3 regions of the Methylovirgula sp. genome follow, and region 2 is predicted to be linked to each of the others. Evidence: riboswitches for the same ligand, from Rfam matches in the RefSeq annotation. Region 2 holds a riboswitch; each other region holds the start of a gene.
The links. Region 2 has a riboswitch for cobalamin ahead of WDN02_RS14225 (CbtB-domain containing protein). Riboswitches for the same ligand answer to the same signal wherever they lie in the genome.

Region 1: it holds a riboswitch for cobalamin, as region 2 does, so the genes downstream of both, WDN02_RS01740 (TonB-dependent receptor) here and WDN02_RS14225 (CbtB-domain containing protein) in region 2, are expected to answer to the same signal.
Region 3: it holds a riboswitch for cobalamin, as region 2 does, so the genes downstream of both, cobW (cobalamin biosynthesis protein CobW) here and WDN02_RS14225 (CbtB-domain containing protein) in region 2, are expected to answer to the same signal.

The regions. Positions count from the first base shown of each region.
Region 1 covers NZ_JBBCGP010000001.1:363,098-373,682, forward strand. Annotated here, with positions in the region: gene WDN02_RS01710 (DHA2 family efflux MFS transporter permease subunit) at 1-293, shown strand, start outside; gene pyc (pyruvate carboxylase) at 251-3,712, opposite strand; gene WDN02_RS01720 (hypothetical protein) at 4,001-4,327, opposite strand; gene WDN02_RS01725 (PAS domain S-box protein) at 4,737-7,118, shown strand; gene WDN02_RS01730 (hypothetical protein) at 7,144-7,890, opposite strand; partial or broken gene WDN02_RS01735 (DUF1289 domain-containing protein) at 7,909-8,049, opposite strand; cobalamin riboswitch at 8,161-8,351, shown strand; gene WDN02_RS01740 (TonB-dependent receptor) at 8,457-10,421, shown strand; gene WDN02_RS01745 (hypothetical protein) at 10,457-10,585, shown strand, end outside.
Region 2 covers NZ_JBBCGP010000001.1:2,920,742-2,931,326, forward strand. Annotated here, with positions in the region: gene mntR (manganese-binding transcriptional regulator MntR) at 1-365, shown strand, start outside; gene ilvD (dihydroxy-acid dehydratase) at 713-2,443, shown strand; gene WDN02_RS14180 (tetratricopeptide repeat protein) at 2,430-3,281, shown strand; gene WDN02_RS14185 (acylphosphatase) at 4,163-4,465, shown strand; gene WDN02_RS14190 (helix-turn-helix domain-containing protein) at 4,469-4,852, opposite strand; gene WDN02_RS14195 (NAD(P)H-dependent oxidoreductase) at 4,942-5,562, shown strand; gene lipB (lipoyl(octanoyl) transferase LipB) at 5,565-6,284, opposite strand; tRNA gene WDN02_RS14205 (tRNA-Leu) at 6,448-6,532, shown strand; gene WDN02_RS14210 (hypothetical protein) at 6,837-7,328, opposite strand; gene WDN02_RS14215 (hypothetical protein) at 7,540-7,836, opposite strand; gene WDN02_RS14220 (histidine phosphatase family protein) at 7,979-8,548, opposite strand; cobalamin riboswitch at 8,571-8,708, shown strand; gene WDN02_RS14225 (CbtB-domain containing protein) at 8,735-8,935, shown strand; gene WDN02_RS14230 (CbtA family protein) at 8,948-9,724, shown strand; gene WDN02_RS14235 (polysaccharide deacetylase family protein) at 9,729-10,585, opposite strand, start outside.
Region 3 covers NZ_JBBCGP010000001.1:3,698,755-3,709,339, forward strand. Annotated here, with positions in the region: gene cobN (cobaltochelatase subunit CobN) at 1-926, opposite strand, end outside; gene cobW (cobalamin biosynthesis protein CobW) at 933-1,970, opposite strand; cobalamin riboswitch at 2,134-2,339, opposite strand; gene cobO (cob(I)yrinic acid a,c-diamide adenosyltransferase) at 2,397-3,020, shown strand; gene WDN02_RS18060 (cobyric acid synthase) at 3,020-4,483, shown strand; gene cbiB (adenosylcobinamide-phosphate synthase CbiB) at 4,467-5,447, opposite strand; gene WDN02_RS18070 (catalase family peroxidase) at 5,685-6,713, shown strand; gene WDN02_RS18075 (cytochrome b) at 6,710-7,273, shown strand; gene WDN02_RS18080 (LysR substrate-binding domain-containing protein) at 8,133-9,026, opposite strand; gene WDN02_RS18085 (hypothetical protein) at 9,262-9,705, shown strand; gene WDN02_RS18090 (DUF4331 family protein) at 9,874-10,585, shown strand, end outside.

The DNA of each region.
Region 1 (10,585 bases), 2.6 Mb from region 2:
GTTCACCCGAACACGCACAGAATCTTTTCAATGGTCTTGTATCCGGCGATCCCGGCACGCTCTCGACCCTCGGGGTGACGCATGGCGCATTGATGCAGGCCGCTGTTGATCCCGGCAAGCGCGCGGCGATGGCTGAACTTTTGAAAAAAGTCGCCTTCGCCGATTCAATCAATGACGCCTGGTTCGCGCTCGCGATCCTGACGCTGGCCGTCACCGCCGCGCTGGTCCTCGCACGCCCATCTAGCGAGGGTCACGCAAGAACGATGAGCAAATCCTTCGCATCGACGGACTGACCGGCGGCGATCAGGATTTCCTGGACGGTCGCGTCCTTCGCGGCATGAAGCACCGTCTCCATCTTCATTGCCTCGATGGTGAGCAAGACGTCGCCGGTTTTGATAGCCTGCCCCGCTTTGACGGATACCATCGAGATGAGGCCAGGCATCGGCGCGGCAACCTGATTGTCGTTGCCGTCTTCCGCCTTCCGACGCGCCGGGCGCGTCGCGACCGCGCTGCGATTTGGAACCTTGATCGTGCGTGGCTGGCCGTTCAGCTCAAAGAAAACTTGCACTTGCCCTTCATCATCAGTTTCGCCAAGCGCGACGAGACGCACGACCAAGCTCTTTCCGTCTTCGATTTCAATCGAAAGTTCGTCTTCGAGCTTCATCCCGTAGAAGAAGGTCAGCGTCGGCAACACGGCGACCGGGCCGTATTTGCGTTGCCCGGCGGCGAATTCGACAAAGACTTTAGGATACATGAGGTAGGAGGCGAATTCCTGATCATCAATCTGCCGTCCGCAGGCCTTCTCGGCATTTGCCCGCTCAGCGGCAAAGTCGAGGTCCTTCAGCAGCGAACCCGGCCGCACATTGATCGGCGGCTCATTATTCAATGCCTTCTTCTGCAAAGCGGCTGGCCAGCCGCCCGGTGGTTGGCCAAGATCGCCATGCAGCATGTCAACGACCGAAGCCGGAAATGCGATCTCGCGATGCGGCGCCTCCACATCGGCGCGGGTCAGGTTCTGGCTCACCATCATCAGCGCCATGTCACCGACGACTTTCGACGACGGCGTCACCTTCACGATGTCGCCGAACATATCGTTGACGACGCGATAGGTCTCCGCGACTTCGTGCCAGCGCGCATCGAGACCCAGAGCGCGCGCCTGCTCCTTAAGGTTGGTGAACTGGCCGCCCGGCATCTCGTGCAGATAAACTTCAGACGCGCCGTGATGCTGATCGCTCTCGAAGGCGGCGTAATAGCGGCGCACATTCTCCCAATAGAAACTGATCCGCCGGATCGCTGCGGGGTCGAGCCCCGTGTCGCGCTCAGTATGTCGCAGCGCCTCAACAAGCGAGCCGAGACAGGGCTGCGATGTCGCGCCCGAGAGCGCATCCATCGCCGCATCGACCGCATCGACGCCAGCGATGACCGCGGCCAGTACCGTCGCGCCCGATATGCCGGAGGTATCGTGCGTATGGAGATGCAGCGGCAGGTCAGTCTCATTCTTGAGCGTCGAGATCAGCACGCGCGCCGCAGCCGGCTTGAGCAGGCCGGCCATGTCCTTAATGCCGAGGATATGGCAGCCGGCGGCTTCGAGTTCCTTCGCCAGCTTCACGTAATAGGCGAGCGAATATTTCGCCCTATCGGGATCGAGAATGTCCCCGGTATAGCAGATCGCGCCTTCGACAAGCTTGCCTTCTATCGCCACGGCATCGATCGCGACACGCATGTTCTCGACCCAGTTGAGGCAATCGAAAATGCGGAAGAGATCCATCCCCGCGCGCGCTGCTTCGCGTACGAAATAACGAACGACATTATCCGGATAATTGGTGTAGCCGACACCATTGGCACCACGCAGCAGCATCTGCGTCAGAATGCTGGGCGCGGCCTGCTGAATCTTCTGCAACCGCTCCCAAGGGTCTTCACTTAAAAAGCGCATGGCGACATCGAACGTCGCGCCGCCCCAGCATTCGAGCGAGAAAAGCTCCGGTAGACCCTGGGCGTAAGCTCCAGCGACGGCGGCGATGTCATAGGTGCGCATGCGCGTCGCAAGCAGCGACTGGTGCGCGTCGCGCATCGTCGTGTCGGTGATGAGAACCTGCGGCTGTGCTTTCATCCATTTGGCGAAATTTTTCGGTCCCAATCGCAGAAACGCATCGCGGCTCCCCTCAGGCGCGAGCCTCGACGGAAATTGCGGGACATCGGCCTGCCGCGCATAGGCCGGCGGCTTCGGCCGATTGCGTGTATCGGGGTGACCATTGACGGTGACATCGCCGATATAGGTGAGGAGTTTGGTCGCACGGTCGCGGCGCTTCTTCGTCGCAAAAAGCTCCGGCGTGTCGTCGATGAAACGCGTCGTATAGCTGCCGTCGCGAAACTTCGGATGGTTGAGCACCGCTTCGAGAAAGGCGAGATTGGTGGCAACGCCGCGGATGCGATATTCGCGCAGCGCCCGTTCCATCCGCTGGATGACTTCGGCTTCGCTCGGCGCCCACGCCGTCACTTTCTCGAGCAGCGCATCGTAATAGCGCGTGACAACTGCACCGGAATAGGCCGTGCCCCCATCAACCCGGATGCCAAAGCCGAAAGCGCCACGATACGCGGTGATGCGGCCATAATCTGGAATGAAATTATTGTCGGGATTTTCGGTCGTGATCCGGCATTGCAAAGCGTGCCCTTCAAGCCGGATCTGATCCTGCGGTGGAATGCCTGTCTCATCGATATGCCCCAGACGGCCACCTTCGAGGATTTTGATCTGCGCCTTGACGATGTCGAGCCCTGTCACCTGCTCCGTGACGGTATGTTCGACCTGAATGCGTGGGTTGACCTCGATGAAATAGAACTTCCCTGTATCTGCATCGAGCAGGAATTCCACCGTACCCGCGCCGACATAATTCGTGGCGTCGCCGATCCTGAGTGCGGCCTTGCAGAGGGCCTCGCGCGTGGCGGCGTCGAGATAGGGCGCCGGCGCGCGCTCGACGACTTTCTGATGGCGGCGCTGGATCGAACAATCGCGCTCGAAGAGATGAACCCGCTGCCCATGCTTGTCGCCCAAAAGCTGCACTTCGACGTGCCGCGCATGGCGCACCAGCTTTTCGAGGTAAACTTCGTCCTTGCCGAACGCAGATTTCGCCTCGCGCTTGGCACTCTTCACAGCGTCAATCAGGCCATCTTCGCTCTCGATGGGCCGCATCCCGCGCCCACCGCCGCCCCATGACGCTTTCAGCATGAGCGGATAGCCGACCTCCGACGCGAGGCGGCGAATTTCGGCCTCATCGTCCGGCAGTGGCGCCGTCGCTGGCATCACCGGCACGCCAACGAAGACCGCGAGATTGCGCGCTGCGACCTTGTTGCCGAGCGTCCGCATCGTTTCTGGCGATGGCCCGATGAAGACGATGCCTTTCGCCGCACAGGCTTCGGCGAACTCCGGACTTTCCGAAAGGAACCCATAGCCCGGATGGATCGCATCGACCTTCGCCGTCACTGCGACCCGCAGCACCTCTTCAATCGAAAGGTAGGATTCCAAGGGGCCGAGTCGAAGCTCGCCGCCGCGGCCGCGACCGACCTGGTAGGCTTCGTCGGCCTTGAAACGATGCAGGGAGAGCTTGTCTTCCTCGGTATAAATCGCGACCGTCGCGATTCCCATTTCGGTCGCGGCGCGGAAAACCCGAATGGCGATCTCGCCGCGATTGGCGACCAAAATCCGCTTGACGCTCAAAGTTCAGGCCCCCGGGAGAGAAATTTCCCAACGCAAGACCGAAGGCCACGTTGCCGATCGGAAGCTTAGCCTCCGAGCCGGACCTGAACTTTACGCTGAGGGACCGTTTCCTCAAACTCCCCTAAATCGCCGCACACAAGACCACGACGCTCACAGAAGAAAGGCCCGGCGACCATATTCGCCGAATCGGAAGCGAGGAAACCGGCCGCTGGCGATATCCCCGGGCTCAAAGGCCGCATTTATTAGCTGTTTAATATCCGACGGAACCTACTCGAAGCTCCGATGGCCTCATTGCTCCCGAGAATCGCTGATGGTCTCCAGTCCGCGATTCAAGGTAATGCGGCGGCCGGGATTTTCGGTGAGGGCCGCGACATAAATCGCGCGTGCCAGCACAATGCTCGCCGCGCGTGCGAGGACCTTCCCGATAGGCTCGTTTTCTTCAAGCCATAGCGTGACGCGATAGGGCAGATCTTCGGCTTCATTCAGTTCGCCGCTCACTGGCGCTTCGATCGGCTTCGCATCGGCTTGTTCGCGATCGGTCATTTTCCGTAACCCGTCCACCCGAGCGGAGAAGCGAACAATCATAAATCGAGTTAATGCCCCGGCCCGTTCCAACTGGATAAGATTCTATGCTTATGGCGCAGTGTAATATAGCGCGTCGGATATTCTCGGGTCGCACCGAAATAGGCGGCATAGCCGATACTGCCATTGGCAGTAACCGCCAGGACTTGCTCGACCGAAAGCTTGGCCGCATCCCAAAGTTCGACACGGAAGGGCAAATCCTCCCGTTCGTGAAGCGGTGGGCTGAAGGGAAGAAGTTCTGCCGGGTCGTCACCGTCACCGGTGGGCGGTGCAAGTTTGAAGGCGAGCCCACTCCGGCCTGGTTCTCTAAATGCTAAATTTCTTATGGAACTCAAGTTATCGCTCGCGGTTATTGAGAGTAACGCGGGATTTTAAGGTGAGCTACGTTTAGGAAAGCGACCATCCGATCGCTATAAACTATTTAAACATCGGGAACATAAATTTGCCCATCGGCGAACACAAAAGCGTTATCGATCTGGCTGAAGCGGGGCGATTTGCGCTTCTTATCGAGGCCATCACCGATTACGCCATCTTTATGCTCGACGAGAACGGCTTCGTCCGCACCTGGAATCCGGGGGCTGAACGGATCAAGGGTTACTCCCAATCGGAAGTTATCGGGCTGCATTTTTCTCGGTTCTTTACGCCCGAGGACCAAGCCAACAGTTTGCCATCGCTGATCCTGCGCGAGGCCGCTAGACACGGTCGTTACGAGGCGGAAGGCTGGCGTATTCGCAAGGACGGCGCACGGTTTTGGGCGAATGCGATCGTCGACACCATTCGTAACGATGCCGGCGAGCCGATCGGCTTCGTGAAAATCACCCGCGACGTAACCGAGCGGAAAGCCGCACAGGAAGCTCTACTCGAAAGTGAGCGCCGTTTCCGTTTGCTCGTGGACGGCGTGTCCGACTACGCGATTTATATGCTGGACCCGAACGGCATCATCACCAATTGGAATACCGGCGCGGAACGCATGAAAGGCTACTCGGCCAGCGAAATTATCGGCCAGCACTTTTCCCAATTTTATTCGAAGGAAGAGCGCATGTCGGGACTCCCCGTCCATGTGCTCGAAACCGCCGCCCGCATCGGTCGCTACGAGTCGGAAGGCTGGCGTCACAGGAAAGACGGGAGCCGCTTCTGGGCTTCGGTCGTGATGGATGCAATCAAGGACAACGCGGGGCGGCTTATTGGCTTCGCAAAAATCACACGCGACATCACTGAGCGGAAGGTGGCGCAAGATATATTGCGGGAGAGTGAACGCCAGTTTCGACTCCTCGTCGAAGGCGTGACGGATTATGCGCTTTTTATGCTCGATCCCAACGGCATCGTCACGAGCTGGAATAAAGGCGCGCAACGCATCAAGGGCTATTCTTCCGAGGAAATCATCGGTTGCCATTTCTCCCGGTTCTATACGGAAATTGAGCGTTCGGCCGGCGTCCCGGCGCGCGCCCTGCATACGGCTGGACAGGAAGGGCGTTTCGAAGCTGAAGGCTGGCGGCTGCGAAAAGATGGTTCGCGCTTCTGGGCCAGCGTCGTTATCGACGCGATCCGCGACGAAGCTGGCGTTCTCATCGGCTTTGCCAAGCTCACACGCGACGTCACAGAGCGGCGCGAAAACGAGCTCGCGATCGAGAAAGCGCAATTTGAACGTAACCGCGCACAGAAGATGGAAGCGCTCGGTCAGCTCACCGGGGGCGTCGCGCACGATTTCAACAATTTGCTGATGATCGTGAGCGGCCACATCCGTCAGCTTCGAAAGTTCGTACCCGCTGAAGACACCAAAGGCCAACGTTCGCTAGATGCCATCGAGGCAGCGGCAGGGCGCGGTCAGTCTCTGACCCGACAGCTTCTCACCTTTTCGCGCCGGCAGACGCTCAATCCCATCCCTGTTGAAATCGCCGCCCGCCTCGCTTCCGTGCGGACGTTGGTCGAGAGCTCGATGGGGCCGTCTTACAGGCTGGTCTTCGGCCTGCTGTCGGATGTGTGGCCTGTTCGGATCGATGCCGATGAATTCGAGCTTGCCCTGGTCAATCTTGTCCTGAATGCCCGTGATGCGACGCCGAACGGCGGAGAGATTAAAATCTCTGCGGCGAATGTGCAGCTGGATGGAAAAAGTTCCCCGGAACAACTGACTGGTGACTTCGTTGCGCTTAGCGTGGCGGATACTGGCTGCGGGATCCCCCAAGACGTCCTTGAGAAAATTTTCGATCCGTTTTTCACGACCAAAGGTCCGGGTAACGGAACTGGTCTCGGCTTGGCGCAGGTGCAAGGCTTCGCGCACCAATCCGGCGGCGCAATTTCGGTCACGAGCGAACTGCGGCAGGGAACTGTTTTCACGCTCTACCTCCCGCGCAGCAAGTCCGGAGGCGGCGAAAGCGATGAGAATATCACGCAGAATTTGGCCTCTACCGGAACATTGCTTCTCGTCGAAGACAATCCGGACGTGGCCGAGGCAACGGCTTCACTGATCGAAGACCTGGGATTTTCGGTTCAGATCGCTGGCAACGCGCAACTCGCCCTTGAAGTCCTCGCAAAGCAGGACATTTCGGTTGTCGTCAGCGACATCGTCATGGCGGGCTCGATCGACGGCGTGGACCTCGGGCGGACGGTTCGCGAGAAATATCCGAATTTGCCGATGATCCTCATCACCGGCTACAACAATCGCTCAGAGGAAGCGCGCGATGAGTTTATTGTATTGCGCAAGCCCTTCAGTGCCACCGACCTCGCGCGCGTCATCGCCCGTATCCAGTCCGAGGCCTCACCGCAAGGCCCGACGAACGTTATCCGTTTGGGTCAGCCGCGTAAAAGCGCGAAGCCTGAGAGTTGAAGTCGAGGATCAGCGTCGAAACGCGCTAGTGGTCGTGATCCGACCGCGCGTCGGAGAGCGGCGGATAATATATGGCGCAGGGAATGTAGGCGTTCGGGATATGCATTGTGGCAGGTAAGTCGCCGCCGGCCGCAATTTGAGCAGGCAAGAAATGCGTGTGCGGACCTGCAGGTGAGACGCCGCCGGGTTGCGGAATTCCGCTATAGACCTCTATCCGCCCAATCGGATTGCGCACGACGCGGACCGGCGACTCCGCCAAAATATTCGCGCCCTTCAAGCTCAACACCTGTTGCCATTCCGCGCCCAAACAGGCATCGAGACTCGCCTTGAGAGCTGCTGAACTCGTCCGCATGCAGAATGCGCCCGCGGCACGCCCGAGACCGAAATCATAGAGCGTTGCCTTGCGTTCATCTGGTTGGATCGCTTCAGTGTCTTCTCCGAGGCTCGCTAAACCGCCGCCGGGGAATTGCCGCGTGAGAACGCGCGGCACGGCAAGCACGACAACATCGCGGCTTGAGGATTCTGCCGATCCAACTGCCAGCGCCGCGACGTGATCCTGCAACGAAAGAGACATCGCACCACTTTGCGTGCGCGCACTGATCGTTCGATCGCTCAATTCCACGCGCAAATCGTCGTCTGCGCCGATGCAAAATTCCGCGATTGCGCCGTTCACGCCGGAAACCCAGGTTCCGCCGTCGGGGCGAAGTGTGTCCCTTATGAAGGCTCGTAAATCGTCGGTGCTCCAGCCGAGATGATAAATGCTAAGTTCCATCTGCGCACGCCGATCTGGCAGCGCCGCCCAAACGGCGCTCTTTTGGTCGTCGGTCAGGATTAGCCAGCTCGCGATTTCATCGCGGCTGCGCGCGCAACCAATACAGAAATCAGAAGACGGGCGGATGCGGCATACGCCAATGCAGGGGCTTGGAATCATCTCGGACACCGCTTGATCTGAAAATATTGGCGCGGAGCTTTACGCCGTGGACGCATTCATCCGCAAGCTGCGAACTTGTGCAAATCGAACTTGACAGCATTCGGGCTTCAGCTTCATCATAAGTGTGATGGTTCCCTTCGGGGATCAAAAGGGAACGCGGTGCGATCGTCAGATCCATGCCGCGGCTGCCCCCGCAACTGTAAGCGGCGAGCTGAACGCCATTAAGCCACTGGGCAACCGGGAAGGCGGCGCAAAGCAAAGACCCGTGAGCCAGGAGACCTGCCATCCGCCGTGGTCACGCGCGAACACATTGGGCGGGGTGTCCTGATGGGGGATGAATGCGCGTCTAAATCGCTCGCATTGATCGCTTTGGTTCGCAGTGACGTGTCACGTTGCTGCGAGGCATTATGCTCATCTCCCAACCCAACGCCGCGGCGGTGCGCCGCGCGCTTTTTGTTTCGTCAAGCGTCATCGCCCTAGCGTTTTCCTCCTCTGCCTTGGCGCAGGTCGCGACCGGCCAAGCCGCCGATCAGTCGCAATCCCTGCCAGAAGTCCTCGTGACGTCACCGACGACGGTGCCGACGCCAGAGAGCGATGTCGCAAGTAGCATCGGCGTCATCACAAGCCAGCAGATCTCGGCGCAGCAAGACCGCACCGTCCCCGACGCGCTGAGCACTGTCCCCGGCCTCAATGTCGTGCAGACGGGCGGACCGGGCGGCCAGACCTCCGTCTTTCTTCGCGGGACAAATTCGAACCACGTCAAGGTTTTGATCGATGGCATCGACGTCAGCGATCCGAGCAATCCCAATGACTCCTTCGACTTCGGCCAATTGCTGACTGGTGACATTGAGCGCATCGAAATCTTGCGCGGGCCGCAGAGCGGCCTTTACGGCTCGGATGCGATCGGCGGCGTCATCAATATCGTTACCAAGAAGGGCCAAGGCCCGCTCAAGGTGACGGGAACGATCGAGGGTGGCTCATTCGGAACGGCCAACCAGACCTTCAACGCCAGCGGCGCGCACTCGATCTTCAATTATGCATTCAACATCAGCCATTATCTCGCGGCCAGCACGCCGGTGACACCGTTGAACGAGCTTCCACCTGGCCAGCAGCGTAACAATGATTCCTACGAGAATTGGACCCTCTCGACCAAGCTGGGCGCCGACATCAACGAGCACCTGACGCTGAACTATGTCGGCCGTTATACAGATTCCACGTATTTCTTCACCGGCGACGGGTTCGACCCTTCAACCGGGCTGGAAGCTCCGGAGTCAACGCAAAGTCTACAAATTGACCACGACTTTTTCACCCGCGGCGAAGCGGTAACGTCCTTCTTCGACGACCGGCTGAAGAATTATCTCGGCATCAATTATTCGGACTCTAATAGCTTCAATGCCAGCCCCGGCACCGATAACGAAATCAACCAGGGCCAGCGCCTCAAATTCGATTGGCGCAGCGTGATCGCGGCACTGCCGGGCGAAACGATAGTTCTCGGTGCCGACCACGAGACCGAAACGCTCTTCCAGAACGATCCCGACGTCGATGCAAATCGTAATGACGCTGGCGGCTATGCGGAATTGCAGTCAAATTTCTATAATCGCTTCTTCCTCGTCTCGAATGTCCGCTACGACAATTACGACACGTTCGGCGGTCACGTGACCTATCGCGTTGCGCCAGCTTTCATCGTCCCGCAGACAGAGACGAAGCTCAAAGCTAGCTACGGCACCGGTTTCAAGGCACCGACACTGAGCGAACTCTACGTGAATTCTCCGGCCTTCTTGTTCTTCGCCAATCCCAACCTTCAGCCGGAGGAATCGACCGGCTACGACGCCGGTTTCGAGCAGCCTTTATTCCACGACAGGTTCAGCTTCGGGGCGACTTATTTCCACAACAACATCACGAATCTGATCGATTCTACCGACACGACCTACGTAAACATCGGCCATGCCGAAACGCAGGGTGTCGAAAGCTTTGCCGACTGGGCGGTCACCGACCGGCTGCATCTGCGAACGGATTACACCTACACGCGCGCGGTGGATGAATCGACCGGTCTAGAATTGCAGCGCAGACCATATGACAAGGGCAGTATCACCGCGCTCTGGACGCCGATTGATCCTCTTACCTTATCCGGCACTTTGATCGCGGTCAGCAAATGGGTCGACGATTTCGACCGCAACAATTCAAATACAGCGCCGGGGGATTTCACACCGGGTTATGTGGTCGTCAATGTCGCGGCGAATTACAAAGTCGACGACCACGTAAATCTCTTCGCTCGCATCGATAATCTGCTGAACGAGCATTACGAGAACCCGCTCGGCTTCCTGCGTCCGGGTATCGGTGTCTTCGGTGGCATGCGGCTCTCCGCGTTTTAGGATGCGTTGAAATAGAAAGAAATCGAATGGAGACAATGATGCAAAACAGACATTATGCTATCGAATGGCAGCAGCCGCTTTCGCTCGCAACACTGATGGCGGCAAGCGTCGCTTTTAGCCTTGGCCTCGCCTGCGCGGTGCCGCTTGTGGCTTTCGCGGCGCTT
Region 2 (10,585 bases):
TCGAGCTGATCGACGACCTTCTGAAGTCCGAAGGCGAGGCACGTCCGACGGACATAGCCCGCCGCCTTGGCGTGTCGCACGCCACAGCCATCAAGAGCATCGCCAGGCTGAAACGCGAAGGCCTTGCGACCTCCAAACTCTACCGCGGCGTGTTCCTGACGCCGGAAGGTTTGGCACTCGCCGTGAAGGTCCGGGACCGCCACCGTCTCGTTGTCGATCTTCTCATCGCCGTTGGTGTGCCAGAGCACTGCGCGGAGCTTGATGCCGAGGGTATTGAGCACCATGTCTCCGATACTGCGCTCGCAGCCTTCGCCCGTTTCCTGGACGGCAGCGAGATGAGCGGCCGGCGGGGCAAGCCGGACTAACCGGCATTCGGTTACCATAAGTCGTGAATTTGGGGGCCCGCGCAGTTTTGCGCGTTGGCCCTTAGCTGCGTTTCAAGAGTCGTTGCATTAGGGCAACAGCTCGGAAGCATCTTCTTCAGATGCGATGCAAGGGAGAATATAGCCGCTTTTCAGCCATAAACCGGCGGCTAGTTGAAATCATTCGAAGGACGCGAAGTTGGGTGCGGAATTACATCTGCAGAACTTGTTTTTAAGCGAAGTTCGTAACCGGGAGTCATCGCCCGCGCGCTCCGCGTGGCGCCAGACGGCATCGATCAATCTGTCGTCGAAAGGCTGTCGTTCACAAGTCGAATTATCGGGATTCTGAGTTGGAAGCGCGCGCTATCAATAAGCAGAAACTTCCCAGCCGCCATGTGACGGAAGGGCCGGAGCGCGCACCGCACCGATCCTACCTCTATGCCATGGGACTGACGCGCGAACAAATTCATCAACCGCTCGTTGGCGTCGCCTCCTGCTGGAATGAAGCCGCGCCTTGCAACATTTCGCTGATGCGGCAGGCGCAGGCGGTGAAGAAGGGCGTTGCCGCCGCGAACGGAACGCCGCGCGAGTTCTGCACCATCACCGTCACCGATGGCATCGCCATGGGCCATCAGGGCATGAAGGCTTCGCTCGTTTCGCGCGAAGTCATCGCCGATTCAGTCGAACTCACCATGCGCGGGCATTGCTACGATGCGTTGGTCGGCCTTGCCGGTTGCGACAAGTCCTTGCCGGGCATGATGATGGCGATGCTGCGCCTCAACGTGCCGTCGATTTTCATCTACGGCGGCTCGATCCTGCCGGGCAATTTCCGCGGTCAACAGGTAACGGTCCAGGATCTCTTCGAAGCCGTCGGCAAATATTCCGTCGGCGCGATATCGGGTGCCGATCTCGACGAACTCGAGATGGTTGCGTGCCCATCCGCCGGTGCGTGCGGCGCGCAATTCACCGCCAATACGATGGCGACCGTCTCGGAGGCGATCGGCCTCGCGCTGCCTTATTCGGCGGGGGCGCCGGCGCCTTATGAAATCCGCGACCGGTTCTGCACAATGGCCGGCGAAATGGTGATGGATCTGGTCGCCCGCAATATCCGTCCGCGCGACATCGTCACCCGCAAGGCGTTGGAAAATGCCGCTGCCGTCGTCGCCGCCTCGGGCGGTTCGACCAATGCTGCGCTGCATCTTCCGGCGATCGCGCATGAGTGCGGTATCGATTTTGATCTGTTCGACGTAGCGGACGTCTTCCAGCGCACGCCTTACATCGCCGACCTGAAGCCGGGCGGCAAATATGTCGCCAAGGACATGTTCGAGGTCGGCGGCATTCCGCTTTTGATGAAGACCTTGCTCGATCATGGCTACATGCACGGCGACTGCCTGACGGTCACCGGGCGCACGATCGCGGAAAATCTCGCCAGTGTGAAATGGAATCCGGATCAGGTCGTCGTCTATCCCGCCGATAAGCCGTTGAGCCCGACCGGCGGTGTCGTTGGCCTGAAGGGTAATCTGGCCCCGGAAGGCGCCATCGTGAAGGTCGCGGGTATGGAGAAGGACCACCTCGTTTTCGAAGGTCCGGCTCTCTGCTTCGACAGCGAAGAGGCATGTTTCGACGCGGTCGAGAATCGCCGCTACGAACCGGGCTGCGTGCTCGTGATCCGCTACGAAGGCCCACGCGGCGGCCCGGGTATGCGTGAGATGTTGTCGACGACCGCCGCGCTCTACGGGCAGGGTATGGGCAACAAAGTCGCGCTGATCACCGACGGACGTTTCTCTGGCGCGACGCGCGGATTCTGCATCGGTCATGTTGGGCCGGAAGCCGCCATCGGCGGTCCGATCGCGCTTCTGCGCGATGGCGATATCATCCGCATCGACGCAATCAATCACACGATCGAGGTCAAACTGTCCGACGAGGAACTCGCGGAACGCAAGAAATCCTGGACGCCGCGGTCAACCAACTACGGTTCCGGCGCGATTTGGAAATATGCGCAGCAGGTCGGTTCGGCGCGTTATGGCGCCGTGACTCAGCCGGGCGGCGCGGGCGAGGTTGAATGCTATGCAGATAGCTAGACCGAGCCTCATCGCCCTCTCGGCTGTGGCGTTTTTCGCGACGTTGGTCGCCGCGCCGCGGGTGACCGTTGCTTTCGATGGCACGCCGCAATCCTCGACGAGCGTCGACAAGATGCCGCTGCAGATTTTCAAGGATCCCGAGGCTGCGTTGCGAGCCGGGCTTGAGGATTTCAAAACCGGCGATTCCCGCTCGGGACTCGAAGCATTGAAATATGCCGCGGCCGGGGGCGAGTCGCTTGCCCGCTGGAAGCTCGCGAAAATGTACGCCAACGGCGACGGCGTCCCGCAGGACGACGAGAAGGCCTACGATTATTTCGAGCAGATTGTCGAAAATTACGACGAAGACGATTCCTCGCTGCGCGAGCGCGCGGTGGTGTCGAGCGCGTTTGTGGCCGTCGGCGCCTATAGCCTGAACGGAATTCCGAACACGCATGTGATGTCCGATCCGATGCGCGCGCTCGAGATGTTCCAGTATGCGGCGACCAATTTCGGCAATGCCGATGCACAATATAATCTCGCGCGCATGTATCTCGATGGCGTTGGTGTCACGCGCGATGCCGGGCAGGCGGCGCGTTGGCTGCATCTTGCAGCCGAGAAAAACCATATCGAAGCGCAGGCGCTTCTCGGGCAATTGCTGTTCACGGGACGCGAGGGCGTCGCGCGGCAACGCGGTCTCGGCCTGATGTGGCTGACATTGGCGCAGCAATCGGCAACGCCTGACAAGAAAGATCAGTGGATCTTCGACCTTTATCAAAAGGCCAATGCCGCGGCAGACGACACGGACAAACAGATCGCCGCGCTTTACATCGCCGATTACAAGAAGCGCCAACGCGATTAGACGCGCGACAACAATTCTTCGGGTTGCGAGTTCGCCATCCAGCTATCCGCTGGGTGGTGTTTTGCGTTTCAGAGTCGGTATCGAGTTCATTCGAGCGTCGTCCACGTTAATGTCTTGGCGAAAGCACGAACATACAAGCGACGAATCACTGATCGTCGGGAATTAGCGGTTTGTTCCAGACTAGATCGTGTGCTGGAGCGAGGCGATGCCTACAAGCCCGCTCGTAAAATCGCACTGTGTATGCGATCAAAAACTCGGTGCGTTAAATGTTCTGTCCCGTTTTGAATCATAAGGGGCGAAGGCGGACTTGATCCGCGCAGCTATGAATCTGCATTTACCTTCGACGCTGGCGACTCTGATCGAGAGCATCCAAGCGATCGACAAAGCGAGACATGTCCCTTTTCCCGTTAATATCTCGACGAAAGCACGAACATATCAGCGACGAATCATTGATTGTCAAAAATTGGCGGTTTGTTCCGGACTAGATCGTGTGCTGGAGCGAGGCGATGCCTACAAGCCCGCTCGTAAAATCGCGCTGTGGATGCAATCGCATATCAGGTGCGTTAAGTGTTTTGTCCCGTTTTGAATCATGAAGACCACGGCAGATTTTATCCGCGCATCTAAATATTCGCCTTTACGTTTGATACTGACGACTCGAACCGCAGGTCGCTCGCATCTCTTTCCGTTAAAGTCTTGGCGAAAGCACGAACATACCAGCGACGAATCACTGATCATCAAGAATTGGCGGTTTGTTCCGGGCTAGATTGTGTGTTGATACGAGGCGGCATCCACAAGTACGCCCGTAAAATTGCACAATGGATGCGATGAGACGCGTGGCGCGTTAAGTGTTCTGTCTCATTTTGACTCATGAGTTGCGAAAGATGACCGGCATCGAAAAAATCGTCGCCGTTCGCGTCCAAGGCCGCGTGCAGGGCGTCGGATTTCGCGCCTTTGTTCAACATGAAGCCAAACGTCTCGATGTCAGAGGCTGGGTTCGTAATCGGCTGAACGGCGATGTCGAAGCGCTCTTTGCCGGCCCGACGTCCGCGGTCGATTCTCTCGTCGCCGCGTGTCGACGCGGGCCGGATCATGCCCGCGTGACCGATCTCAGCGTGTATGAGCCAAACCCAGACGAGCCTTCGGGCGAGCCGCCCAGCGGCTTTCGTCTGCTGCCGACAAGATAGGCCTTAAATCGCGCCACTCTCGCGGTCGAATTTTTCGCGCGCCGCATCGATCTCCACGACATGCGCCAACGCCCATTGGCCGAGTGCCATCACCGGTTCGCACAACGAGCAGCCAAGTTCACTCAGCCTGTATTCGACTTTCGGCGGAATTGTCGGAAAGACCTTGCGGGTTACCAGGCCATCGCGTTCGAGCCCGCGCAAGGTCAGTGTCAGCATGCGTTGAGAAATCGCATCGACGTTGCGCTTGATCTCGCTGAAGCGCTTCGGCCCCGCGGCAAGCGTCATGATGATAAGCACACTCCACTTATCGCCGACGCGGGCGAGAAGCTGGCTCACCCGGCGACAGTCGGAATGATCTACGGCGGGCGGTTCGATAGTCACGTCCATGTCTGCAACACCCAAAAATGTGCCTCCTTGCGGGGTTTAGCAGCAGTACCGTAATTAGTCCAGGTTACAAACAAATACCGAGGTGGACTATGAAACTGCTACAAATTGATTCGAGCATCACCGCTCCGAATTCCGTGAGCCGGGTGATCACTGCTGCTGTCGTCGAGCGCCTGCGCCAGACGCATCCGGGCCTGCAGGTCATCGAGCGCGATATCATCGGCGCCGCGCTGGATCATATCACGCCAGTCAATTTCCCCTCGTCGCATCCGATTTCGGCCCTGGCCGGCGACGCACCGGAATTTGCCGCCGGCCGCGCGACGAGCGACGCTATTCTCGACGAATTCCTGGCTGCCGATATCGTCGTGATCGGCGCGCCGATGTATAATTTTGGCGTCCCTAGCCAGCTCAAGGCTTGGATCGACCGAGTCATCGTTCCGGGCAAGACCTTCAGCTATGGTCCCGAGGGCGTGAAGGGCCTTATCCCCGGCAAGCGGGTGATCATCGCTATTTCGCGTGGCAATCTTTACGGTTCGGACCAGCCGACAGCCGCGCTTGAACATGTGGAGACTTATCTGCGCTCGGTCTTCTCTTTTGTTGGCATCACCAATCTGCAATTCATCGTCGCCGAAGGCGTCCAGCTCGGCCCCGACGCGCGCCAGGCGGCGCTCGACAAGGCGTTGCAGGAAACCTCAGTGCTGAAAGCAGCCTAAATTCAGCGGGCGGCGCCGAAGGTTGCTTCAAATGTCCGGCGGAGAGTTTCATCGACCTCCGCCAGTGTCGCTGGCACGCCGAGGTCGCGCAGGCTGGTGAGGCCGAGGTGCGAGGCGGCAATGCCGCAGGGCGTGATGGCGGCATAATGGGAAAGCTCCGGCGCGATATTCAACGAGATGCCGTGAAAGGTCACCCAGCGGCGCACGCGGATGCCGATCGCGGCGATCTTGTCTTCGGCGGGTTCGCCATTTACGCCGGGCGGCTTATCCGGGCGCGCAACCCAGACGCCAACGCGATCCTCCCGCCGCGCCCCATGCACGCCAAAATGCGCCAGCGCCGCGATGATCCAGTCTTCCAGCGCGGCGACGAAGGCACGAACATCCGGCCCGCGCCGGCCGAGATCGAGCATCACATAGACGACCCGCTGACCGGGCCCATGATAGGTGATCTGGCCGCCACGGCCGGTTTTATGAAGCGGAAAGCGGAGCAGGTCGTCCGCTGACGAGACGGCCGACGTTCCCGCGGTGTAAAGCGGCGGATGTTGGAGCAGTAGCACTTGCTCCGCGGCTTCTCCCGCCGCAATTGCCGCGACACGCCCTTCCATTATCGCCAGCGCATCGTCGTAGCTGGTGAGCCCGTCAAGCACGCGCCATTCGACCCGGCCGCTTACGGGATTCCGTAAACTCCGGACGATGTCCTGACGGGGAAGCGGTCTGCTCATGCTTTGTCGCTCGAAAGCGCCGCGAATTCCGCACGCGACGGAGATAAAACAAGTCTTTCGCGCAATTTGAGCCGTGGCGACGCAAAATCAAGCGCCCTAGGGCAGGAAAAGTCCCCGCCAGCCTTGTCAGAGCAGGGGGGGTTTGTTAGATCACCGGCCTTCCGCGGCCATGGCGGAATTGGTAGACGCGCTAGCTTGAGGTGCTAGTGGGGAGACCCGTGGAGGTTCGAGTCCTCTTGGCCGCACCATTTCATTTTAGTCTCGTTGATTTTAGAGCGATTTATTTCATCTTCGTCTTAGCTAAAAGCTACGCGGCACACTTTTGTTCGTGGTTCTTTCATTGAGCTTAGTGTGTCTGCGAGCTTGGCCATGGCACTTGCTGCCATAAGCCTGCGTCACGCACCGCGGGCGTAAATTTTGATTCTGGTTGGGGGCCGGATGGCCGGTGATGGCTGCGATCTCCCCTTTGGAGCAGCCGAGTTCCGCTAAACGCGCGGCGCTCGCGTTCCTTCAACCTGCGCCAAGCAATGCGGGAGACCAGCCTGAAACCGGCTAATTTGTGCCGATGTTCAGGGTGACGATCTTCTCTGTTCTGATGTTGTACGTGCAATAGGCGGTAGAGCGGACCCATGCACCGAATCCATTTTGCATTTGGACATGATCGTCTATCAAAGTGATCAACCCGTCATCCGGTGCATTCGTACCTGTTTCATAGTTGGCGAAATCCTCGCACAACCAACCACTGCACCATTTCGGGTGGGCATATTTTCCGGTCTCATTCACGGCAGCAATGCAGGCATGCCTCGCATCGTCAGCCTTTGAACTATAGTTGACGAGATCGGCGTTATCTCGACACATTTTCCAATTCTCAGCGCAAAGTGTCTCTGGATCGCTCTGCGTGACCGCTTCTTTGTCGCCTCTTGAAGAGTCTATCGCGAACAAGAGGCATGCGACGCCTGCTGTCGCGGCGATACCCGTGAACAGCCAAAAACCCAGAGTGGGGCGATGCTGGGCCATAGGTGCCGCAAAATTATCACGGCTCAAAGAGTCGCCGATTAGAGACTCTCGACCGCAATTTGCCGAGGAGCCGGGTCGCTGGGCAGCAGGATAAGGCTTCGCTCGGGCTGTGCAACAGGCAGTTGGCACACCCCGAGAACGCTATCGGACCTTGCACGGGACTTTGCGTCGTCCTCTTGGCCGCATGGGCGACTAGCTTTCGGCCTGATTTTTCAGACAAAAATCGATTGAAGCAGGGTTAGGCTGCGGGCGCACCGGAACTGGCGTTGCGGATGGCCGCGACGATCGCCGTCAGCACGGCGCCGAGGACGCCGCCGCCGACCGCTTGGCTCGCCAATGTCCCGATATCCGCATGACCGACGTTCTCCAGCGCCGGGATGATGATCCCGAGGAAGGACGTGCCGGCCGCGCCGCCGATGGCGCCGACAAGCGAATTGCCCAGCGTTCCCAAGTTGAGGTTCTTGGCGACTGAGGCAACACCATTGCCGCCGATCGCGCCGGCGACAAGTTCAACGACGAGTCCTAAAGCAGACATTTCATTCTCCCCTTTTTTCCGGTTCTTGCCGGCGGCGGGATTTGAGAAGCAATCGTCGTAGCGGTCAAGGCGAAGGGCCGACGGCGCGTGCCCCGCCACACAAAGCGGATGTCGATACTGCGATGCGTCAGGCTGATCAGAGTCAGTCAACGCTGGCGTTCAGGCTATGCACTGTCCAGCGGCCGCCACGCGCCTGGAAACGCGAAAAGCTGAGCGGTGCGATATCGATTCGCCAAAAGGATTTTGGATTGGCGTCGAGCGCGACGATTGCGGCGGCGCGAATGACAGAAGCGTGGGTCACGGCGATGATTCGATCATCGCCTTCGCCGATTTTATCCAACCAGTTTGCAATTCTCGTCAGCAAGTGCGTGACAGATTCGCCGCCGTGTGGCGCGGCGGACGGGTCTTCTATCCATTGCGCGAGACCAGCCGCATCGGCAGCTTCCAATTCCTCAAGGGATTTGCCAGCCCAATCTCCAAGATCGATATCCGCGAGCAACGGATCGACTTCGGCGGCGAGGCCTAAAGCCTCCGCTGTCTGGACGGCCCGCAGGGCGGGGCTTGTCCAGGCAGCATCCGAGCGCCCTATGCGCGGTGCGAGTGCGGCCGCCTTTGTTGCGCTTGCGGCCTCCAATGGTTCATCGCACGGAAAAAGCGCTGCACGGGTCGCCTTTGTCGCGCCATGCGCAATGAATGTGAGACGCAAGCTCATTTCCCTTGTCCGTTTGACAGAGCGGGCTTCAGCGCATTATCGTCCGCGCGACTACGGACGTGGAAGCTGGTGAAAGTCCAGCACGGTCGCGCCACTGTAATCGAAAGCGGAATTTTCCGTGATCGAAAGTCAGACCCTCGCCGTAGCAATCCATTCATCGGGGCGCTGGATCCCCAGGGAGTGATCATGTCAGATATTACAATCGGTTCAACGACTGCGCCCATCCCGGTTCGCGAGATTTTGCCGTGGCTTATCTTCGGCGCACTCATGCTGCTCGCCATCTATTTTGTTGGCGCTGAAGAGGGGGCGACCTCCATCTTCAAGGGCATGTATGTGCACGAATGGGTGCACGACAGCCGCCATCTTCTCGGTTTCCCCTGCCACTAAGAGGGGTCTCCAATGGTCAGCGCACTTCTCGTGCGGGGAATGCTTGTCGGCTTCCTCGCGGGACTTCTTGTATTCACGTTCGCCAAGGTTTTCGGCGAGCCACAGGTCGATCGTGCCATCGCGTTTGAAAGCGCGATGGACGAGGCGAAGATGAAGGCCGATCTCGCCAAGGGCATTCACGATATGGAAGAGCCGGAGCTTGTCAGCCGTCCGATGCAGGCGAGTTGGGGCCTGCTCACCGGCGTCATGACCTATTGCACGGCGTTCGGCGGTCTGTTCGCATTGGTGTTCGCGTTTGCTTACGGCCGCGTCAGCGGTCTCGGTCCGCGCGCCGTCGCGGCGTTGCTGGGGCTGACGGGCATTGTCAGCCTCTACATCGTGCCGAATCTCAAATACCCGTCCAATCCGCCGTCGGTGGGTCACCCGGATACGATCGGGATTCGCACGGGGCTTTATTTTGCGATGATGGCCCTGTCGGTGGCGGCCATGGTCGGCGCGGCGATCCTGCGCAAGCGCCTCGCACCCAAACACGGGGCGTGGACGGCCGCGTTGATCGCATCAGGCGTCTACATTGTCGCCGTGATTGTCGTCGCTGCGCTCTTGCCACCGATCAACGAAGTCCCCAGCGATTTCCCGGCCGTCGTGCTCTGGCACTTCCGCATCGATTCACTTGCCATGCAGGCGATCATGTGGGCGACATTGGGCTTCGTGTTTGGCGCCTTGACCGAGCGGGATTCTGTCGGCCGCCTGCATCGGTTCAGCGGCAACGCCAATCCCGCTTGGCGTTAGACTTTTAAGGCTCCGGCAGGCGCGTTGTGTGCGTCTGCGCTTCGTGTGTGCCGGGCACTTTATGCCCGGCCAGTCTTGGAATGATCTTCGCCAAAATCTCTTCGGTCTCCGATCGCCAACTGGGCGGCGCCGCGCGAAACGCCGGCGTGTCGGGGCCGGGCGCGATATGCACGATCTTGTAGCCGCGCTGCTTCAAGGCGCGCAAAAGCTGCGGCAGCATTTCCGCCGTCGAAGCGCGGGAATCGTGCATCAGCAAAATGCCGCGCCTGGCGCGGTCGAGCCGCTTCAGCACAAGATCAAGTTCGGCCTGCGGCGTCAATAAAAGCCAGTCCGAAGCCCAGAAATCGGAGCCGAAGACGCCGATGTTTCGGCTCTCAAGCCAGCTCACGAGCGCTGGCGTATCGGCAAAGCCCGGAAAGCGAAAGAATTTGATCTGACCCCCGACGCTGCCATATGCGGCCTGCTCATCGGCGGCGAAGCCGTGGTCGATATCGGCGCGGGCGGCGGCATCGCGCATCAAGCGCAGCGTTCCGCCGGGATGCGAAAACGTATGATTGCCAATCGAATGGCCGTCAGCGACCTCGCGCCGCGCCAGCGCCGGATAGGCCTGCGCGTTGCGGCCGATGAGGAAGAACGTTGCCTCGACGCATTCCTTGGCCAAAGCATCGAGCACGCGGGGCGTTGTCGTCGGCCTGGGGCCATCGTCGAATGTCAGCACGACCTCGTGATCGGCAAGTGCGAGCGTTCGTGGATAGGTCTGCAATCCGATCGCAAAGCCGCCATTGGTCGAAAGCGTCAGCGTGCGCTCGGTCCCAAGCTTGTCGGGTCCACAGCCGGCCGCCGTGGCGCTCACGGTGGCAA
Region 3 (10,585 bases), 780 kb from region 2:
TCCGGGAGGACGACATTCATGGCAAGATCAGCCACGCCGAGCCCGCGCATATCGCTGTCCCAGGACGCGCGCGAATTGCTGGCATGGATCATTTGCAGGATCGGCGCGTCCGCAGATTCAAGCGGGCTGTGCGCTTGATCCATGCGCGCGGCGAATGCCGTCGAATTCAGAATAACGTCGGGCCTCTCTTTCGTCAGAAGCTCGGAAAGCCAGATTCCTGCTTCGCCATCCTTGAGACTGGGCACATACGCCGCCAAGACGCGCAGGCCACGCGAGACCAAAGCATTGGCGACAGCTACGATTGGCGCGACATCCCCGGCGAGAAGATAGGCGCGATAAAACACAATGATTGCGAGCGGCGCATCACTCGCACCAGATCGGCAGGCGGCGGCGAAAAACCCGCAGGCTGGCGTCGATTGCGGCTCGGGCAATTGGCCTGTCTCGCCCTCGCTGCGCCGTTCAATCCAGGCAAAAAGATTGGCAAGATTGCCGGGACCGCCGCAATCGAAGCTGCTTGATATCGCGCGGAGCGTTTCGACGGGCAACGTCGAGAGATCGTCGAGCCGCGGGTCAGCGCGGCCATCACCCGAAATGAGAGCGAGATCGAAGCGATGCCGACGCGCGGCTGCCGCAAGCTCTTGCGCGCCATAACGCCAATAATCAAGACCGCCGAGAAGACGCACCAGCACGAAGCGCGCATGAGCCGCGACAGATTCAATATAACGATCGACCGAATAAGGATGGCGTAGCGCCGCCAATGACGCGAGGCGTACATCGGCGGTCTGGCGATCTTCCAGCGCCGCCGCGGCGAGCCCGAGATCGCTATCGGAAAAAGACAAAAAGACGATCGCGCCCGGCGTCTGGCCAAGATCGACAGCGCTCTCCGCTTCGTCGATCGTCCGCGTCGTCGTGCGCAGAAGATGCATGGGCGCTCAGCCGACCGCTGCGGCAATCGCCGCGCGATCAAGCCCCGTCTCGCCGATGACGACCAGCCGGCCCTGGCGGGATTCGTCCTTATGCCACGGACGATCGAAATTCTGCCGGAAGCGCCGTCCGACGCCCTGCACCAGAAGACGCATCGGCTTGCCCGCGACCTCGAAAAAGCCTTTCATCCGCAACACGTCATGCTGCTCGGCGATAGCACTCAGCCTGGCGATGAATTGCTCCTGATCGCTGACCGGACCGACATTGAGCACGAAGCTTTCGAACTCGTCGTGATCATGCTCGGGCTCGTCATCGTGATGCGACTTGCGCGCGTCGATCTCGTCTTCCGCCGCAGCTTCAAGCCCAAGCAGCAGCTCGGGATCGACCTTGCCTTCGCTCGTGACAACAATTTTGACCGCGCGCGGCAGAACTGCGGCGATCTGTTCACGCGCCTGCATCTTCTCATCGTCTGTCAGCAGATCGCTTTTGTTGAGCACGACCATATCAGCGCACAGAAGTTGATCCTCGAAGACTTCCTCAAGCGGATTATCGTGATCGAGCGAAGGATCGGCGGCGCGCTGTGCTGCGATCATTTCCGGATTATCGGCAAATGTGCCTGCGAGCACGGCAGCGCCATCGACCACGGCAATCACACCATCCACCGTGAGGCGCGAACGAATGGTCGGCCAATCAAAGGCTTTCACCAGCGGCTTGGGCAGGGCCAGACCCGACGTCTCGATGATGATGTGGTCGGGCTTCTCGCCGCGACCGAGCAACGCCTCAATGGCAGGCACGAAATCGTCTGCGACCGTGCAGCAGATACAGCCATTGGCGAGCTCGATAATATTTTCTTCGGGGCATGACGCGACACCGCAGCTGCGCAGGATTTCGCCATCGACGCCGACATCGCCGAATTCATTGATGATCAAAGCCAGGCGGCGGCCTTGCGCACGTTCGAGCAGATGGCGGATCAGCGTCGTCTTGCCGGAGCCCAGAAAGCCGGTGACGATCGTTGTCGGGATTTTATGCGTGTCGAGCGCCGCCATTCCATGCTCCGCGTCAGTTTTGCTTCGACGCGTTTTCTTCACGCGAACCGGAATCCACTTCGCTCGAAAACGCTCTATTCCGTGGGGTGAAAGGACCGGCGCACTTCAGCGCAACGCAGCTTAGCAAAGGCTGCAGCATTCGCCCGGGGCACCCCGCCCGACGCAAACGGTCAACGAAGACGGTAGGTCTCCTGGCTCGCGGCTCAACACATATGTCGCCCGCCTTCCCAGATCGCCTTTCGGCAATCCAGTGGCTTCGGGCGAAAGCTCGCCGCTCACAGTTGCGGGGGCAGCTGCGGCTTTGAGCAGACGCTCAGACCGCATTCCCTGTTTTCCTTCCGAAGAAGGACCGTCGTTTGGCACCTTGCCATCGCCCCGCAGCCTTGTCAAAACAGCGCCTTCCGCCGCGGCGGCTGGAGATTTCCCATGACAATTGCGCAAGATGCGCCTGATTCCGGCGCGCGGCACAAGGAAAAGATGCGCAAGCGCAAGGAAGCGCAGGACGAAGAAGTCGCCGCAAAGACGATCGAAAAAGGTCTGCTGATCGTCCATACCGGACGTGGCAAAGGCAAATCGACGGCGGCTTTCGGCCTCCTGCTGCGCGCAATCGGACATGGATGGCGCGTCGGTGTCGTGCAATTCATCAAGGGCGCGTGGTCGACGGGCGAACGCGACATCTTGGCGACGCGCTTCGCCGATCTCGTCTCCTGGCACACGATGGGAGAAGGCTTCACCTGGGAAACGCAGGATCGCGCCCGCGACATCGCCGCCGCCGAAGCCGCCTGGGCGAAGGCGAAAACGCTGATGGAAGACCCGCAGATCGGACTTGTCATCCTCGACGAACTGAACGTCGCCTTGCGCTACGATTATCTGCCGGTCGATGATGTCGTCGCGGCGCTGACCCAGCGGCGTCCCGGCCTGCATGTCGTTGTCACGGGACGTAATGCGCCGCAGACCCTGATCGACGCCGCCGATCTCGTGACCGAAATGAATGCGGTCAAGCATCATTTCGCGGCGGGCGTCAAAGCTCAGGCCGGAATCGAGTTTTAATGATAGCGCGACGTCTGATGTTTCAGGGCACGGGCTCTGACGTCGGCAAATCGCTGATCGTCGCCGGGCTTGCGCGGGCATATCGCAAACGCGGACTCGCGGTCACGCCATTCAAGCCGCAAAACATGTCCAACAATGCCGCCGTGACGGCAGACGGCGGCGAGATCGGCCGGGCGCAGGCTTTGCAGGCGCGCGCGGCGGGGCTTGCGCCAAGCGTGCATATGAATCCTGTCTTATTGAAACCGCAAAGCGATGTCGGTTCGCAAGTCGTGGTGCAAGGCCGCGTCGTGGGGACCGCCAAAGCGCGCGAATATCAGGCTTGGAAACCAAAACTGCGCGCCGCCGTGCTCGAAAGTTTTGCGACACTTGCGGCTGCGGCGGATCTGGTACTCGTCGAGGGCGCCGGGAGCCCCGCCGAAATCAATCTGCGCGCCAACGATATCGCAAACATGGGTTTCGCCCGGGCTGTAGATTGTCCCGTCGTTCTCATAGGTGACATCGACCGCGGCGGCGTCATCGCCCAGATCGCTGGCACGAAAGCGGTGCTCGATGCCGACGATGCGGCGCTGATCCGGGGCTTCATCGTCAATAAATTTCGCGGCGATCCGACGCTCTTCGAAGCCGGGATGCGCGACATCGAAACCTATTCAGGTTGGCCGGCACTCGGACTCATTCCTTATTTCGCCGATGCTGCCCTTCTGCCTGCCGAGGACAGTGTTCCGCACCAACGTTTTATGCCAAGCGGCAAAAACCGGCCGCTCAAGATCGTGACGCCGGTTCTGCCGCATATCGCGAATTTCGACGATCTCGATCCGCTCGCTGCGGAGCCTAACATCAATTTCATGATGATGCGGCATGGCACGCCCCTCCCCGGCGATGCCGACCTGATCATCCTGCCAGGATCGAAAGCGACGCGCGCCGACATGGATGCGCTCGTCGCAGAAGGCTGGGACATCGATATCAAGGCGCATGTGCGGCGCGGCGGTAAAGTTCTCGGCCTCTGCGGCGGCTTTCAATTGCTTGGGCGGCGGATTGCCGACCCGGACGGTATTGAAGGCGCACCCGGCGAAACGCTAGGCCTCGGCCTGCTCGATGTCGAGACCGTGCTCGGCGGCGACAAGGCGCTTTTGGCTGTCGCCGGTCATGACACGGCGGACGGCGCGCCGTTCAAAGGCTATGAAATGCACATCGGCCAAACTTATGGACCGGATTGTATGTGCCCGATGCACAGACTTGATGACGGCCGCGTTGAAGGCGCGCGTTCAGCGAGCGGCCTCGTCGCCGGCACCTATGTCCATGGCCTTTTTGCCGACGATCATCAACGCCGCGCATGGATCACGTCGCTGGGCGGCAATGGCTCCGATCTCGCCTATGAAGACCAGATCGAGCGAACGCTCGACGGCCTTGCCACGCATCTCGAAACTCACCTTGATCTCGATCTTTTGCTCAGCCTCGCCAAATGAAGACGAGTGCCAGCGCCGCATAGCAACAAATCTGAATCGCGGCGGCACGTCGAAACAATTCGAGCGCGCGGAAAATATCTTTGGCATTCGCGTCACAACGGCCATCGCCCATGAAGGCGCCATCAACGACATTTTCGCCATAGACTCGCGGACCGCCGAGCTTGAGGCCGAGAGCCCCGGCCATCGCTGTCTCCGGCCATCCGGCATTGGGCGACAGATGCTTGGGTGCGTCGCGCCGCGTAGCACGCCAAACCTCGCGCGCGGACGCAAACCCGCCAAAGACAGCGGCAGCGGCGAAAAGCAATGCCGCAAGCCGTGCCGCTGGAAGATTGACAAGATCGTCGAGCCGCGCCGACCCCCAGCCAAAATTTGCAAAGCGTGGCGTGCGATGCCCGACCATGCTGTCGGCAGTGTTGATTGTCTTATAGAGCATCGCGCCGGTGAGACCGCCAACAGCGAGCCAGAACGCCGGCGCAACGACGCCATCGGAGAAATTCTCGGCGAGACTTTCGATCGCGGCCCGTGCAATGCCCGCTTCATCGAGGTCAGCCGCATTGCGCCCGACAATCCGGCCGACCGCCGCGCGCGCCGGTTCAACCCCCTCGCGCTCCAACGCTGTGGCGACGGCTCGCACATGATCGTGGAGAGAGCGTTGCGCCAGCAAGCTCGTTGCGAGGAGCGCGAGCACTAGTTCGCCGAAGATTGACGTGCCGAGCAGCCGCGTGACGACGACGCCACAAATTCCGACGCAAGCCAGCCAGAAGACCAAAGCAACAACGCCAGAGAGCTTTTGAATTTGCGCGTTTGTAGATTGCCGATTGAGCCGCGATTCCGTCGCACCAATCAACACGCCGATCCACATGATTGGATGGCCGATCACGCGCAATAAAAATGCCGGATAGCCGAAGATCGCTTCAAGCGCGAGTACCGCCGCCGTGAGACCAAACGTACTCGTGAACGTCATTCTTATGTCCGGTTGGCGAAATCGACATGACGACGTCCGCTAAATGCCGATCGGATACCGTGCGGTCAAGCTTGCCGAGACTGGTGATGAATAAGTGCCGATGCAGGATTGACCGTATTCGAAGGGGCATGACATGGATTTTAAAATGTTATGGTTGAATTCGTGTAACGCGCATTGCATGTTCGGCAAGTATTTTTCTGGAGTAGAGCATTGTCCGTTCCGAGCCGATCCTCTCCATTGCCTCTCGGCTCATTCGCGCTCATCGCCGTGATTATCGCGGCGAGTGCTGGCGCCTTCGCTTATACGGCGGGCTGGCTATCCCCCGACCGTCTCACCGCTCGTAAAATCATCGCCGCTTTAGCCCCGCCTGGCGGCCCCGCGCTCGGGCATCGGCGTAACCACGCAAAGGGAATTTGTTTTACTGGCGTGTTCGACTCGAACGGCAACGGCGCGGTACTCTCTTCATCGCAGATATTCACCCGCGGGCAATATCCGGCGCTCGGGCGCTTCAACCTCGCGACTCCGAACGCGAACGCGGCCGATGCGATGGTTCGCGTGAGAGGCCTTGGACTTCAGATTTCAGCACCGAACGGCGAAGTCTGGCGCTCGGCCATGATCGACCCACCCTTCTTTCCCGTCGCCACGGTGGAAGGTTTTTATGCTCTGCAATTAGCGTCGAAAAGCAAAGATCCCAGCGCGATGAGGACATTTGTGGCGTCGCATCCGGAAGTCAAAGCTTTTGGCGGCTGGGCAAAGAGCACTCCATGGACAGGAAGCTACGCCGAAGAGCCCTATAATAGCTTAGACTCCTTCATCTTTACAGACGAGTCGAGTGCAAAGCGCGCGGTGCGCTGGTCATATAGTCCACAGGCGCAAGCCGTACCGATCACGCAAGCCGAACTTAGCAAACGCGGCCCCAATTATCTCGAACAGGAAATCGCAGAGCGCGTCGGCAAGGCACCGCAGCGTTGGACATTGACGTTGACCGTTGCAGATTCCAGCGATCAGACAGCCGACCCGAGCAAGCCCTGGCCGAAGGGACGCCGAACGATCACAGCCGGAGAGCTTGTTGTGCAGAAGGTCGAGGCCGAGGCAGACGGCCCTTGCCGAGATATCAATTTCGATCCGACGATCCTGCCAAACGGCGTCACGGTCTCCGATGATCCGTTTCCGGCCGCGCGCTCCTCCGCATATGCGGTCTCCTACGACGCCCGCACGGCGGAGGCTAAGTATTATCCGTATACCCAATCGAGTTCGCACCCATGAGCACAGACCGTCAGCGTTTCACCGTTCTTCAGCGCGTGCTGCACTGGCTGATGGCACTTTGCCTTCTCGCAATGCTCTTCATTGGCGTTGGCATGGTCTCGACCGTCATGCCGAAATATGTACCTTTGCTTGCAACACATAAAACGCTCGGCATTGCGATCCTTGCTCTCGCACTGATCAGGCTCGGCGTGCGCGCTCGCTTTGGCGCGCCTGCGCTGCCACCGAATTTGCCCGAACCGATGAAGCTTGCAGCGCATCTATCGCATTACGGGCTTTACGCATTAATGATCGCCATGCCTCTGCTCGGTTGGGGAATGATGTCGGCCGGTTCTTACCCAGTCGTGCTCTTCGGCGATATCCACTTGCCGCCGATCCTCCCACCCAGCGATGACGTACATACTCTACTCTGGAACGCGCATTACTATCTGGCTTTTGCCTTCTTTGCGCTCATCCTCATGCATATCGCCGCCGCATTGTTCCACGCACTGATCCGGCGCGATGGTGTTTTCGAGACGATGGCGTCCGCGTCCTTCAGCGATGACGGCGTACCGGCCGAGTGATCGCAATTGATTAAGCCTGCGGCGCCCGCGCGTGGCTTTAGGCGCACGGCATTCAATCAACAAAAAATCTGGAACGATATGATCTGATCTTCGCGTTGGTTGCGCGCGCCCGCGGCGCATAAGCAGCGGCAACGGCGCTCACGTGCGTCTTCCAAAGCGAAGGAGATTATTATGATCAAGTCATTTTCCGTTCCTGCAGCATGTGCGGCCATCCTTCTGGCGAGCCTCTCCGCTTCCTCAGCGTTCGCGGGGACGCACCACGCAGACCATCGCGAAAGCGCGCAGCACATGAACCATTATTATGCGCTTGTCGGGCAGAGCTCGTCTTCGGCGTCGGCGGATGCCGCAAGGCTCCGCATGCCCTCGCCGACGCATGACGACCCTTTTAGCTTCCCGGTTTCAGATCAGTAACGCGATCTCAAGATGCAAAAGCCGGAAGTCTTTTCTTTGTTATCTGTATAGAGAGCGGAATTTGATCAGTAAAAGCGGTAAAGGAAACAATGCCAAACACTTCCTGCTTTACCAAGAGTAGAATTTGGAAAATCATTCTATTTACAGTTTTATCAAACCACCTTTAGGACTTGGACGCGGCTTGGCCTTAGCTAGCCAAGGATCGCTTTATATTTAGCTGGTTGGGAAACGGCTCTCTTGGGGCCGTTTCTTTTGGGGCTTATTCAAGTGTGATTTTTGTCACCTCGGCACAAGCAGCTTTGGGTATATTTGTGCTGCATCCGGTGCTCATTAGCCGGGGATGCGTTATTGACCTAGGCGGCTCTCCATTGGGGTGGAGGGCCGTTTCGTTTACCCGGCCCTCTTTGCCCGAAAAATAACGAGGTCGCGGCGGTCCATTCACGCGGCTCTAGCGCTCTTTGCGTTTTCGCGTGATCGTTGCGGTCAACGCCTGCGCGGCGTGCCCCGGCTGTCGTTCTATTTGCTGGATCAGATTAAACGGCCGCGCGGGCAGATCGAACGGCGCCCGGCTGAGCAAGCCGGCTTCGAGGCTCGATACAGCGGCCGAAGCCGAAATCGCTGTCGCGCCCATGCCCGCCTCAACCGCGGCGCGGACGGCTTCATTGGTCGGTAATTCGAGCGCGACATTGAGGGCGGCAACTGGGACGCCCAATTTGGCGAGCGCGCCTTCGAAAACAGAGCGCGTGCCAGAACCCGGCTCGCGCAGCACCCATTCCGTTTTAACGAAATCGTCTGCCGTGAGCTTCTTGCGCATCGCCCACGGATGATCGGCCGCGACAACGATGATCAATTGGTCACGCGCGACCTCGGTGACCTTGAGTAATGGCCGCTCGACAGGCCCTTCTACGAACCCGAGTTCGGCCGCGCCCGTACTGACGGCTTCCGCCGCATCGGCGGTATTGCCAACACTCAACCTGATTTCGATGCCCGGATGCGCGTGACGGAAATCGACGAGATGACGCGGCAGCCAATAGCTCGCGATCGTCTGGCTCGCCTGGATGAGCAAGCGTCCACGCTTCAGGCCGGCAAGTTCGGCGAGTTTCAGTTCCGCCAATTCAGCGCGGGCCAGCACGGCGCGGGCCTCGTCCAGGAAAATCCGCCCTGCATCGGTCAGTTCTATCCCACGCCCGACACGATTGAAAAGTTTCGAGCCGTGCTGCGCTTCCAGCGCAGCAACCGCGGCGCTCGCCGCGGATTGCGTGAGATTAAGCGCCTCGGCAGCCCGCGTCACATGTTCACGCTCGGCAACGGCGACAAAAATACGGAGCTGCTCAAGAGTCATGAACCTAGTCTTTAATACATCGGCGCGCGCAAGTCACCGGACGGTCATCTTCCTTGCATCGTTCGATTATGAAACGCGCCGTTGGATTTTGAAAGATGAGCGTGCAGTGGCCCCTTATGGTCCGGCCGCCAAATTGGCGGACTGAACGGCGCGAATATTTCTTCGTCGGCCGCGTTCTGAATCGTAATGTTTAAGTTCCCGGCCGGGAACGCATGATTATAGAGGGAAACTGACTATGAAATTTTCCGCGAAGGCCGCACTGGCGATTGCTCTCGCTCTCAGTCCCGTCCTGGCGATTGCAACCGATCATACGATATCCGCCATGACGCACAGCGGCAAAAAGGTGCGTCTCGACGTGGAGAACATGAACGGCCACATGATGGCGCTTCTGCCGGCCGAGCAGGCGCCGGACTATCTCCATCAAATGATTTTCGAGGTCATGAATGCGAGCGGCAAGCACTTTCGGCTCGTCGGAACGAACGTGAACGGCCACATGATGCTAATGGTGCCGGACGACCAGATGCCTGACTTCCTACACCAAATGACATTCACAGTTATGACACATAGTGGCAAGGAAATGACCGTCGCGGCCGCTGATATCAACGGCCATATGATGGTTATGATCCCCGCGGACCAGGCGACCGATTACCTTCACCAGATGATCTCACGCTTGCAATAACACTGGCTCACGCGGTCGGCGCAGCATATAAACAGCGAAGAGCAAGAAGACAGCCGCGCAAGAAGAACGCGGCAAACATGGAAACGGGCCATCGTTCGCGCGAGGCCCACATGATCGCTGTCGGCAAAGCTAAGAGAATTTCCAGCTCCATCTAACGCGAGACCAGCCATGTCACATCATCTCGACTCACCCATCGCACGCCAGGACATCCGTCTCGATATTACCGACCTTTACCTATTCCGCGGCGAAGTAGGGACTGTGTTCGTCATCAACGTCTGCCACTCGATCGCAGGCCCTATTCCCGAACCGGGCTATCATCCCGAGGGGATGTACGAATTCAAAATCGATTCAAATGGCGATGCCAGCGAAGAGATTACTTATCGCATTCAGTTCTACAAGCGCGACCCGCAGGGCAATCAACGCTACGTTTTGCGTCGGATCACCGGCGCGGAGGCAACAGATCCGCACGCGCCCGGCACTCTGATCGCCGAGGGCACAACCGACAAAACGACCACGACGGACTCCGGTCTGCGTGTCTGGGCCGGTAAGGCCGGTGACCCGTTCTGGATCGAACCCGATGTGTTGCACGCGGTCGGTCATGCTTTCCAGGATGGCACGACGATCAACCTCGGCGACTGGACGCCAAGCAAGGCAAAGAACTTGTTTGCCGGCCACACGATTTATTCGATCGTGCTGGAAGTGCCGGACGCCGAGCTACTCGCCGCCACGCATGGCGAGCATAAAATCGGCGTCTGGGCGGTCGCGACACTGGCAACGGACGCCGGCGGCTGGCGCTCGATCAACCGCATCGGCCTGCCTATGATTCACCCGCTCTTCACGCAATATAATGAGGACCTCGGCAATCGGCTCAACGCCGGAC